DNA from 4 places in the Candidatus Brocadia sinica JPN1 genome. Region 3 is predicted to be linked to each of the others. Evidence: riboswitches for the same ligand, from Rfam matches in the RefSeq annotation. Region 3 holds a riboswitch; each other region holds the start of a gene.
What was found. A riboswitch is a leader RNA that binds a small molecule or an ion and turns the genes downstream of it on or off. The one in region 3 is predicted to bind cyclic di-GMP.
Positions count from the first base shown of each region.

Region 1: another riboswitch for cyclic di-GMP. It lies ahead of BROSI_RS09700 (metallophosphoesterase); the one in region 3 lies ahead of BROSI_RS16790 (alkaline phosphatase family protein).
Region 2: another riboswitch for cyclic di-GMP. It lies ahead of BROSI_RS02580 (hypothetical protein); the one in region 3 lies ahead of BROSI_RS16790 (alkaline phosphatase family protein).
Region 4: another riboswitch for cyclic di-GMP. It lies ahead of BROSI_RS18560 (LamG domain-containing protein); the one in region 3 lies ahead of BROSI_RS16790 (alkaline phosphatase family protein).

Region 1 is NZ_BAFN01000001.1:2,160,756-2,163,908, forward strand. Features, by position in the region: gene BROSI_RS09700 (metallophosphoesterase) at 1-1,706, opposite strand, end outside; cyclic di-GMP riboswitch class I at 1,771-1,882, opposite strand; gene sucD (succinate--CoA ligase subunit alpha) at 2,037-2,909, opposite strand; gene sucC (ADP-forming succinate--CoA ligase subunit beta) at 2,912-3,153, opposite strand, start outside.
Region 2 is NZ_BAFN01000001.1:566,026-569,178, reverse strand. Features, by position in the region: gene BROSI_RS02585 (FAD-dependent oxidoreductase) at 1-734, opposite strand, end outside; cyclic di-GMP riboswitch class I at 1,019-1,131, shown strand; gene BROSI_RS02580 (hypothetical protein) at 1,230-2,729, shown strand; gene BROSI_RS02575 (alpha/beta hydrolase) at 2,904-3,153, shown strand, end outside.
Region 3 is NZ_BAFN01000001.1:3,671,193-3,674,345, reverse strand. Features, by position in the region: gene BROSI_RS16790 (alkaline phosphatase family protein) at 1-1,926, opposite strand, end outside; cyclic di-GMP riboswitch class I at 2,070-2,177, opposite strand; gene BROSI_RS16785 (shikimate dehydrogenase) at 2,538-3,153, shown strand, end outside.
Region 4 is NZ_BAFN01000001.1:4,030,074-4,033,226, forward strand. Features, by position in the region: gene BROSI_RS18560 (LamG domain-containing protein) at 1-1,670, opposite strand, end outside; cyclic di-GMP riboswitch class I at 1,707-1,783, opposite strand; gene BROSI_RS18565 (carboxypeptidase-like regulatory domain-containing protein) at 2,395-2,814, opposite strand; gene BROSI_RS18570 (hypothetical protein) at 2,991-3,153, opposite strand, start outside.

The DNA of each region.
Region 1 (3,153 bases), 1.5 Mb from region 3:
ACAATTTCCCGCATGGTATCCATATCAACATCATCGGATGAGTTGATTGGAGGGGCATGCAAAAAGATGAAATTTTTGCCATGAGCATCCGGCTTCCTGCTCACAGCTTTCATAACTTTTTCTAACCAGACTATTTGGCTCCAATTGTAATAAACCTGTTCTGGGTCAAATGCCTTTGAATCGGGAGCTCCTCCCAGGATATTATCCTTTACACTTATTTTCTTGACATATTTAATCTCTTTCTTATCCAAAAGTTGCCCGATGAAAACGTCGGATCCTGTATCCATAACTATAAAGCAATGTTTTCCATAGTGAAAGGCATAGTCAAGGTATGGGTTTATATATCTGAAATAATAGTGAAGGGCGCTAGCTTCGGCATGGAGGGGATTATCTATAATGAAGTCAGCTATTTTACGTGTCTGATATTTTATAAATTTATGAATTCCCCATGTTGCTATTCCTGCAATTCCGGCAATTGCAAAATGAGAGACGTAATTTGCTATTGGATTTATCTTTTCTCCTATGCCTATCAATCCTAAAAGCGGCAAAATACGTACGAGCCAGGTTCCTACAGCAGTGGCAAGAAACTTTTCTAACTGTATTTTCCATTTATCGGTTTTTTTCAGGACATCAAGGTTCAGTTTATTAAAGGTATCGCTTGTTATCTCTTCTGCCAATTTTACCCTCTTATCCTCTGGATATTCAGAGGAATCAAAGGATTTGTATTTATACTGTTTGAGCTCTTCTTCCGTTAAGCCAAAACTGTCTCTATTGTACTTTGAAAGGTTTGGATCGTAAGGGTGGAGACGCCAATCGTGATTCCCGGTTGATGTAAAAACCGCTATTTTTATACCGGGATTGTTCCGCTCCTTTTCCTTTCCTGCGCCGGTAATTATATTAATAAAAGTTTTCCAATTGTTTTCATCTAAATTTATTTCATCCCCCCAGCCATGAAAGGCAAAATCTACCAAATCTCCTGTAATTACAACAAAATCGAGATTACCCTCCTCAGCCATACTGTTTGCTCTCTGAATAAACTTTCTCAGGTTACGGTTAAAGTTAATGTATCTTTTTGCGATGTCGTCTCCACATTTCTTCTCATGCTTTACTTTCAGAACTTCATCGAGTATCTCGTCATTTCGTGTGGCAACATGAAGATCGGTAACCTGAATGAATTTGCAGCCTTCACCAAAGCTTTTAACAAATTGCACAGAATGGTAGTTAACCCTCTCCCACTTTTCTGATCGGTCTCTGTATACCAGATCGTAAAGACATGGGGGGCATTTTCCTCCTTTTTGAGGTAAAAGAAGAGTTTCATAATCTTCTGTGCTTTTACAATCGATACTGACCATGATTTTCCAATACCGGGTATTCTCCCCCATTACATTGTAATGGAACTCACTAGGAATAATCTCTCTCGTATCGTCTACTGTATTGAAATCCGATAGTTGATACCAATGAATAATCTCCTCAGGTTCATCGTTCATAGACAGTGGAATATCTTTTTTATCTCCATCCCCTTTATGAGAGCGTCGTAAATACAAAGTTCCCATAAAGTCATCCTTCAAGGGCATCTTGTTTTCCCCGTATTGTCCGGCAATTATTAACGGAAACATCTTCTTTTGCCCAAACTCCTCAACTGAAGCAATCTGTGGGCAACCGAGATTTGGGCTTATTATCAATGGAAAATCATCTCTTCTTGTCAATTGAACCTCTTTTCCTTATCCTGAAAATAAAAAAGCCTTACTGCAAAGATATATTTACAACATCTTCGGCAGTAAGGCTGTCTTTTTTAGTAAGGTATTTTATGCTACTTCCCTGTATGCTTAAAAGACCCTTTACTTTGCGTCCTCTGATTGCTCAGAGTTTGCCTTTATCGTATGTTTTTGGTTTATTCCTTCGTGCTGTCAAAAGCTATTGTTTGTTGACAATCTTTCGCATTAAAATATCAAAGTATCGTTGGATGTCAAGGAAAAAACTAACAGAGAATTCTAACATTTCCATAGAACAGGCAAAAATAGGAGGGATTATATCATTCACAGAAAAATTATCTCTGCTACGGTTTTCCCGATATCGGCAGGGCTGTTTACTACAATAACGCCTGCATTTTTAAGCGCTGCAATCTTTGAAATTGCTGTACCTTTGCCGCCTGAAATAATCGCCCCGGCATGACCCATGCGTTTGCCTGGCGGCGCCGTTCTTCCTGCAATAAAACCAACGACCGGTTTTGCAATCTCTCGTTTTATTACCTCTGCGGCTTCTTCCTCTGCGCTTCCGCCAATCTCTCCTATCAATACAATGGCGTGTGTTTCTTCGTCATTTTGAAACAATCTCAATATGTCCACAAAATCAGTTCCCAAAATGGGGTCACCTCCAATGCCAAGGCACGTGGATTGTCCTAAACCGCTCTGGGTCAATTGCCAGACGGCTTCGTAGGTGAGAGTTCCACTGCGTGAAACAACCCCCACCTTGCCTGATTTATGGATATATCCGGGCATAATGCCGATCTTGCATACACCAGGCGTAATAATACCAGGGCAGTTGGGTCCGATAAGACGCGCCTTCCTGTGAGAAAGATATTTTTTTACCCTGATCATGTCCAGCGCAGGTACGCCCTCGGTAATGCAGACCACCAATTCAATGCCTGCCTCAGCTGCCTCCATGATGGCATCCGCTGCGAACGGCGCAGGTACATAAATGACAGAAGCATTTGCCCCCGTATTTTTTACCGCATCGACTACACTGTCAAAGACAGGAACGCCTTGTTGTTTTGTGCCACCCTTGCCGGGAGTGACGCCTGCGACGAGTTTAGTGCCATATTCCAGCATTCGTCCGGCATGAAAACTGCCCGCATGCCCGGTTATTCCCTGGCATATTACCTTTGTATCTTTATTTATTAATATACCCATTTTTATTTTGTATTCTCTTTTGATGCCTTCACTACCATACTTGCGGCTTCTTTCATATCCTTTGCAGAAAGGATACTTAAACCGGAATTGTCGAGTATTTTTCTCGCCATTTCAACGTTAGTCCCTTCCAGCCGGACGACCAAAGGGATACGAATGCCTACTTCTTTGATAGCTTGAATGATACCGGACGCGATAATATCACACTTCATGATTCCCCCAAAGATATTAATCAAAACAGCCTTCA
Region 2 (3,153 bases), 3.1 Mb from region 3:
ATAACCATGTCTGCAGGCAACTGCCGTTTGTCAGTAATAACTTTTATTACCGTATTGTCATTTCCCTCGAAGGACTTTACACCATCCGATGTGATGATCTCGATGCCTTTTCCCATTAAGTACTTCTGAACAATTGATGCCATATCCTTGTCCAGCGGGGGCAAGATTTGATCCAGGAGTTCAACAACGGTCACCTTAATACCTCGCAGAACCAGATTTTCCACCATTTCCATACCAATAAGTCCGCCACCCACGATTACAGCGTTTTTTACCTGCCCGCCATCCACAAAAGCCCGTATCTTTAATGTGTCATCAATCGTTCTTAACGTAAAGATGTTATTCAGAGAAATGCCTGGGAGGGGAGGAACAATGGGTTGTGCCCCTGTGGCAATGATGAGCTTGTCATAATCGAAGACAAGTTCTTGGCCCTTTTCAATGTCCCTGGCCCTTACCTGTTTGGACATGGTGTCAATGGCCGTTGCCAGATGCCTGGTAAGGACGGTAATGTTATGCATGTTCTTAAAATAGATCGGTTCCCGAAGGATGAGTTTTTTTGAATCCCTGATGATATCCCCGATAAAATAGGGCATGCCACAACCCGCGTAGGAGATGTATTGTTCGTCTGTTATGACAGTAATTTTCATCGCAGGCGACTCACGCCGTGCCTTGGCCGCCGCCTTCATCCCGGCCGCGACACCGCCAATGATTATCAGATGTTTGACATTGTTTACCATAGTTGTCTCAATTCATAGTTTTGCAAAGCCGCATCCAAATCCCCCCTAAAAAGGAAGAGAAAGGGGTTGTAAAATTTGTAAAAAAGAAATTTTTAAAAGGTGGTACTACAAGAATTACTGAGAAGTGTTATTATCATATCAGAAAAGCGTAAAGAAACAATCAAGAAAAATCCACAGTAAACCTTGTATCTTTAACCTGGTATTTTCTTGACAATGCGTTTGTTTGTGGTAGATTTACCCTGAAATTTGCGGATGGTTTTTGCTGATTTCTGAAAAGCAAAAATATACGAAAAGAGCAAAACCCTGGGAGAACAGGGGACGCAAAGGGAGGGTCTTTAGCTTACATGGATGTAAAAAAGACAACCTTACTTCCAAAAAAGATAGCCTTACTGCCGAAGATTTCTATAGAATATCCTGGCGGTAAGGCTTTTTTGTTTTCTTGACGTATCATCAAGAGAAGAAACTAAACTCATATTTTAAGAATCGGAGGGTTTTATGAAGAAGCCAATGATTTTGAAGCAGGGCATTAGGAATGCTTTTAGAGCCATAAAGAAAATTTCTTTGCCTTTCTGTTTGGCCGCGATTATGGGATTCTCTGGATGTAGTTCCCGGGAATTTAAGAGTGGACTGATATATAAAGAATGGACAAGAACCATGTCTGAAGAAGGTATTTTCCCCGTCTTCCCTCCCCGTGAAGATGTGCAGGCAGGAGACATTTGGCTGCTTCCAACACATCCGTATGAAACTGAGTTAATTGAACAGGTAGGGGGATTAGGCAAGGCAGGGATCTGGGTTACCAATGTTCTCTATGAATTAAAATCCATGAATGGTACGTCAACCCTGGCAAATGATTTTTATACAAACCGTTTTTCGTTTCCAAGCACAACGGATGCCATGAAAAAATCCATTTCTAAGGATGAAGCGCACTTGGCGGATGTCTCTATAATGCCGGTTGCAACAAGTGATCAGGATGTTTTTACCGGTGGTGATTGTAACCGGTTAAGGCAAGTGGCTTTTCCCGAATTTACCGTTACCAACATTACGCAAGCCGATGTAAATGCATTAGTCCCGATTGAATATTTAAATGTCGCCCTTGGATTTTCATTGAATAAAATAGGGGAGGTTTCTTTAAAAATTCCCTCAGCAGAGTCTTATGCTATTCCTGCCAGGCTACTTACAGATATTTTCTTTCGAACTGATTCATTAAAACTCGGGAAAGAAAACAATTTTATTCTTGAACCGTATGATTATAAAATTGCAACGAACAGTGCCGAAGGAATTAGAGGAATTTCTGGTATAAACTATATAACTTTGAAGTTGGCCCGGTCACAGTTTAATGAAGCAGGCAGGGAAATATTGGAGAATCGATCTCTATCTGCCGAATTCATTGAAAAGATTAAAAAGGATAGCGATTACATTTGGATAGCGGTAATTAATGAAGTGTATTATGCCAGGGCAATCGATATGAATATTCGGAAAAGAAGGTTTGGCGGTGGCGCCGCAAACGTTCAACCTATTACAACAAAGATGCTGAAGGAATTAGATAGGCTAACAAAGATTAGAGCCTCTAAAGAATCGAAAACCACCGGAACGCAGCCAAAAAAGGGCAAGGAAAAGACAACAATACCACAGGAACCAGAAGCTGAAGGAACTTCAACAGCAGGAGTGGAAACATCAGCGCCATCATTAACTTCTCCCACTATAGAAGACACAGAAGGACGGACTATTGTTGAGAATATAGAGATAACAGAAGAAGATGATGCGTTCTCACTGGCAAAGAAAATAAATGAGTACAACAAAAACTTGGGAAATCAGTCGGTTCCGGGTGGGTCTGTTAACGTGGTGTCTGCCTCAGATACTGCGGTTGGTTTGCGGCGTTTCTTTGATAGGCCTATAGCTGTTGGCGTTCGCGGTGTGATTTTCAAGGTGAATCTCAAAAAATCTACAGAGAAAGAATTATATATAGAATCAATAGAGGTAAATCGTTTAAATTGAGGCGGGCTTAGCGGTGTAACAGAATAATATTTCCATCATTGCTTGTGGAGTATAGTTCTGTTCACCAATGAAATCTATTGCGGGTCTATAAATGTACGCTTGGAAGATAACCGGCGTTATCATAGTTAATGGGGGGATTCTTTTCGGATTGATTCAGCAACCGGGAGAGTAACAATGAGAAAACATATTTTTGTCAGCGTGCTATTTTCAATATCAATTATTACCGGATGCACGGGCAATAAAATGCAAACAAGAAACATTTACGAAAACACCAAAATACAAACGTATCTGGCTTATAGTGACCTTGCCCGGATATCACATCTCTCATTAAAAAACGATGGTTATCTTATTGGTATTGAAAAAAGGGAAAGAGAATCATTGGGAGGAATTCCACAGCGGCATTATCCGGACCGATTTTCACTCA
Region 3 (3,153 bases):
ACTTGTACTTGAACGTAAATCTGGTACACCTGATGCATAATCAGTCCAGGACATGAAGAATTCATTCCTGGCAGAATTCCATACAATTGCCGGTTGCCACGCTGACGAGTCGCCTAGTGGGATGGTAAGGACGCTACCCCAGGACCACCCTTTGTTAGTACTTGGCCGGATACACAATTTCCATGGTGTTCCGGATGGATCCCGGTTCGCCCACACGGTAATCAGTTTTCTCCCACCCCAGGCAAGCATGGGCAAGTATGAGTAACCGGCATCATTCGTTAAACGGTTCAGGTCTTTCCACGTTGTACCGGAGTTCATGGTGCGCATAAAAAAGACCTCCCAATTATAATAGTTGGGCTTATTCGGGGTCGGCGCCAGATCAATCCACACCATCGAGGCCTCTTTTGGCCCTTCCATGGTTATAGGACTATATTGAATGGGTGAGAAGTTATCCTGCTTAACCATGATTTCAACCCAGTTTCTCCCTCCATCTGCTGATCGGAAACTGGTAATCCTCCTGTTCTGGCCAGAACCTCTCTTATAACGGACGGTGATAATGAGTTCACCGAGTTCATTGGAGATAATTTCGGGTTCTCCTACTATTTCCATTGAAAGAGGGTCGGCAGACTCAAACGTACTGGTTGCAATGAGTTGTTCATTTTCCCAGGTCGATCCATAATCCGGACTTTTCCGGTAATATACCGACCATGTATCGTGAATCCCGTCCAGGGCACGTCCGTCTAGCCAGACAACATGAAGGCCGTCTTTATTGGCAGTCACGGCAGGGAAAAAAGCCCAGCGTGCCTTCTGTGAATCAACCGGTATGGGATTGCTAAAGAACATATCTGCCGAATCTTTCTTCATGAGAAAGACATGTTCATTCCCCGTATCGGTCGGATCATTCTGCGACCAAACAACAAACACCTTCCCATTAAAAATTTTCACCCGTGGATTCCGGCAGTAAACATGAATTTTCGGGTCAGGATTCTGAGAAAAGATGCCGGTCATTATCTGCCCGCGGGCAAACGGAGTGGGAAAGCCAAGGAATTCTCCAACCGTTGGAGCGATATCTCTCAGATAACGTCTCTCAGGGATTTCCAGTCCTGCCGGAGTATCAGGGCCTATGCCCAAAAACAGAACATGACGGCATCCGTGACACATCCCGGCATGCTCCTGAAATCCTCCATATTCATCGTCATGACGGCCATGATCTGATGTAACAATCATGGTTGTCTTATTTGCATAAAACGCATCCCCCTGTATTAACTGCGTCCAAATCTGATAGACCAATTCATCCGCCTTTTTAATTGCCCCGGTGTATGTAACCCAGTCACCGGTGTGTCCGGCTTCGTCAACGTCCCGAAGGTTTACCACTACGAGGTTGGAATGATGCGCCTCTAACTTTGTTTTTAACAGCGCATAGGTGTCAGTATCGTTCCCGCCCTCAAACAATAAACTTGCATAATTAGGGCCATAGGTGGGTTCCAGAGACCAGTCCAGTTGTATATTATTTTTTTTCCCTGTTACAACCAAACAACTCGCCTTCGGTTTACCGGTATGGTACCGAAAATACTCAAAGATGGTTGGCGCTTCGGGACGTACATCGTAAATACCGCCTGATACGACATTGGCAAGATTAGGAGCAACATGCCACTGACCAGTAACAATTGCCATATGGCCGGGGGTTGTAAAAGTGGTTAAATAATCATTGTAGAATTCTGTATATATTGTACCCTGAGGCCGGAGATCATTCCAAATGTGAGGTATGAGATCGTGATCGGCATCTTCAAATGCCTCATTATTCCTCAAACCATCAATAACAACCACAAAAACGTTTTCTGTTGTATAAGCCAGAAGCGGTAAGGAAAATAAAATTACTGCAAAAAAAGTTACTATAGTTATAGCCCTTTGTATTTGCTTTTCCATTTTTCTTTGCTCCTTTCCATGTGAGATTGTGGTTTTCATTGTGCTGATAATGATCCTGAATGTTTTTTTCCGTTGCACATGTATTTACTGCAACAATGACCTAAAACAAAAAAGCCTTACTGCAAAGATTTTTCGTAAACATCTTCGGCAGTAAGGCTGTCTTTATAAACTAATCTCTGGGATAAATGCTTATTTACTAAAGACCCACTACTTTGCGTCCCCTGATCACTCAGGGTTTACCTTTTTCGTGATATCTTCCACTTTGTTGGGTATTTTTACCTGATCAAATGGAAATCGTTTTACTCTATTCAAAATTATTTGTCAAGTCAAAAAATAAATTTATCAAGACGTGAATGAGTCGGATTACCTTTTCAGGGCAATACATGACCGACAATAAATATCGCAAAATTTCTGCTAAGAAATTAATACACACGAGTACATGGAACATTTATTGAAATTTACATTTTGATTTTTCGTTTTTGCATTTATAATAAATTGTATAATTCTTGGCAAAAGAACTGTCTTGGTACACCAAAGAGGCAAAAGTAAACTTCCCTGAAATTCAATAGTTTCTATTACATTTTATTTCTTATCCACTTGCTCGGGAAAAAATGATTTGCATACCCATCATTGCAAACAACCTTGATGATGTTCTCCGGGATATGGAAGATGCATCAAAGTTTGCGGACATTGTCGAATTACGTCTTGACTACATAAAAAATCCAGATCTGAAGCGGATATTGGAAAGGCGAGTTAAGCCTGTGATTGTTACGAACAGACCCGTCAGAGAAGGTGGCAAGTTCGGCGGAAGCGAAGAAGAGAGGATTGCGCTTCTAAAACTCGCTATCCAGTTACAAGCTGATTTCGTCGATGTTGAACATGACAGCATTCAAAATATGCGTGGGGACACGGAGCGCCGTGTCCCTGCGAGTAAAACGAAACTCATTGTTTCCTACCATAATTTTCGTGAAACACCCGATGACCTGACCGTTACTTATCAAAAACTGAGCCGGTATGGCGCTGATATTATAAAAATAGTTACTTATGCAAACACTATTACAGATAACATCAAAATATATCGCTTACTCCAGCAAGCACAGACACCATTAATTTCATTCTGTATGGGCGACTATGGCATCATTAGCCGCATCTTGTATAAAAGATTTGGCAGCTATCTGACTTTTGCGTCTCTCCAGAAGGGAAAGGAATCCGCCCCAGGGCAGATCA
Region 4 (3,153 bases), 360 kb from region 3:
CCGTTTATGCCTATGCTTATTGCTGTGTCGCCTGAACTGCTGACACCCTGCGCCGATGACTTGCTGCCATATGTCCCGCTTATTGTGCCATACTCAAACCATGCTGTAGTTGATAAGCCATTGGCATTCACTGTGCCTCCCAACGTAGCGGAATTTGACGTCACATCGGTCGCTGACCCCGTCACAACCTTTGGAGGTATACCGGTTGATGTTGATACTGTAAAAATATATCCCCTCCCCTTCACCTGACCATTGGTTGCATCGACATCAATACTAACCCCACTCTTTAACCTTATTTCATCGCCAACTATTGCAACATCGGCGCTCCCATCCCCGGACTCAATAAAGTATCCATCGGCACGTTGTACCCCGGTGACCGTCTCACCCGCATTGAGTTTTACCACGCCGTTTTTCGTCACAAACACCACAAAGAGTTTTCCTGTCTTCGGCTGACGTGAATACATGACATCGCTGCTGGCATAACTCTTTGTGCTCCGATACACACTGCCATCCCATGAACGATCGGTGAGAGGAACATTATTTAAATTGTCCCAATTCGGCAAACACCGTATGAGTTTAAGTCTGGGATAGACTTCCGTGATGTTCTGAAAGCTCGGCATATTTCCCGTGCCGCCGAACCGCAGGAACCAATTATACCATGCCCTGTTGATACCAGCATTGGCCGCATAAAGACGATTTTCATACTCGTCGACACTGTTGGGCTGACTGATGCCCATCATATCTTTCGTAATAGCCAATCCTGAATTAAAAATAGCGCTATCATCTACAAATTCCGTACTAGAGCTTTCCTGTGAAATCATATCAGGGGTTAATTCATCTTTGTCTGTACGATCTTTTATCTGATTTATCCATCCCCAGTACACATCATATGGCTCTACGATCCATTTAGCATTAGGAAATTCAGCCAGCATTCTTGCCTTCAATTGTTTGAAAAAAGCAGCTTTCCCATCTTGATATGTTGCATATTCATGCGTTATAGTTCCGTGTAGTAAACCAGACTCTGTCCCCGTCCAATTGGATAAGTAAGTTACTTCATTATCTCCATTTATCCAATTAAAAAAATAACCATCAAGAGCAGGCTCATCATACATATGTCCGGCAAAGGTAAATGGCAAGCTTACATCTTCATAGTCATGGCACATAGCTATAACTCCCTCAACAACCATATCGATAACCGCCTGTTGCTGAAAATCCCAAAGTGGATTAAATTCCGTTGATGTGCCCTGAAACCAGCCCGTTGCTATATTGTCCGGAAACGGATCATAGCTCTTCCACGTCATATACTGATTGTAAAAATCTCGTTCTGCTTGTGAATAAGATTTTGTAATGTTTATATTCCTATCATATCCCATACTCCTAATCAGCATTTTATCAGGGTTAATGAAATAAAATTTAAAACCTGAAAAGGCTTGCTTGCCTTTATAGGTATCAGGGGAGGCATAGATACCGGATTTTATGTTTATAGAATCATACCCCATCTGCCTTGCATATTTTGCGCCACTTTCTGCTGATCCATCTACAGTAATACCATACCAACTTTTCCATGTATCATTCGCTGAAACCGTAGATATTAGCCCTGTTTCAAACAAGAAAAACACTTGAGTGAATACTAAAAACACATATCCTAAAAAAGTATTTGTAATTTTCATAAGTACTTCTCCCAACAAAAGATTTACTAAAACAAATATGGCAGCCTGGCATTCTTCATTGAAGACCCATAGCTTTGCGTCCCAATCTCACGATTGGTTTGCCTTTTTCAAATTTGCCACCTCTTTTGTAGGTCTAGCAAATTTGTTAATCCATTCCGATGCTCAATCACCTCGCTTTCTCAATAATTAAGTGTGGATTTAGTATCTTTAGTCGTTAGATGGTAAAATTATCGGCAGATTTGTTAAAATATTTAGTGTTTGAGCGGAAATTCGTCTGATAGGCGGGTGATGTCCTGGATATGAAGCGTGGATTTGACGAGAATAATCCGTACGATAATTTGGCGTGACTATCGGGGAATCAGGAAAAGATAGGGTGAAAGCTGTTTGAGGTAAGACGGCGAGACAAGGAGCCGAGACTGTTTTTGTATGACGTAACGACGGTAACCAAGCCGTAGATAGAGGCGTTGCAGATAAAGCTGCCAGAGGTATTACCGAGCCGGAACATAGGATAGTCACGAGAAAAAAGCTTCTTAATCAACGAAAAGACCAAAAGACTAAGGCTTTTCACTGCCTTTTTATTTTCCACTTCGGAGTGAACATCGTTCTAATGGTTCCCTTGGTCCGAGGATGAAGCGTATCTTGGCTGCAGTGAAGTTGATGGAAGTTATGGGTTAGGTGCGGGGCTAACTACGGGAAGGTCGTATAATTTAAAAATATACATCATCTAACGTATGCGAGTGTCTATGTGAATATCAAGGTGTGTCTCTTTACCTTTGATAATAGTTACTACGGTAGGTAAATCTTTTGTCATTTCTGATGATGAAGGGAGCATTTCAACGCGATAAGTCCCGCCAGGCAAGGTGATACTGTATCTGCCATCATTGTCAGTCGCTACGGTCTCTACAATCTTTCCTGATAAGGTCATGACCACAATTTTTACATCTATAGCCGGTTTTGTTTGAAGGTTCTCATCTTTACTCATAGGTGAAATTGGACCTCGTGTTACGACACCCACTAACTTTCCGCTTAATGTCTCTTTTTTTTCATTATTTCGCAAAGTATTGCCATAGTCTTTAACACAGCTAAAAACAAATGCCATCATTGCCACAGTTATGAATAGCCTGAACTGAACTGAGCTGATCATATCGATTGATTTTCCTGGTTTTACGTTCTGTGCCTTATCGCAGAATGCATATAAGTATCTATTTTATCAGTGTTTATCTAAGTGTATCTGTAAACATTTGGTAAAAATAAAAAAGGGGGGAGACTTGTCACTGCTCCCCCCTTTATGCAACAACGATCTAATCTAGAAATCATCCCTTAGAAACCAATTCTGACTATCCTCGAACCCCATGTAGTGGGATTAATGATTGTTTCATTGACAAGCCAGGCACGGAGTTGATTTACAACGATTGGATCAACAGTAACCGCTGAGTAATCACCCCATCGATAACTAGTATAATATGTAGGACTTGTGAAGGCT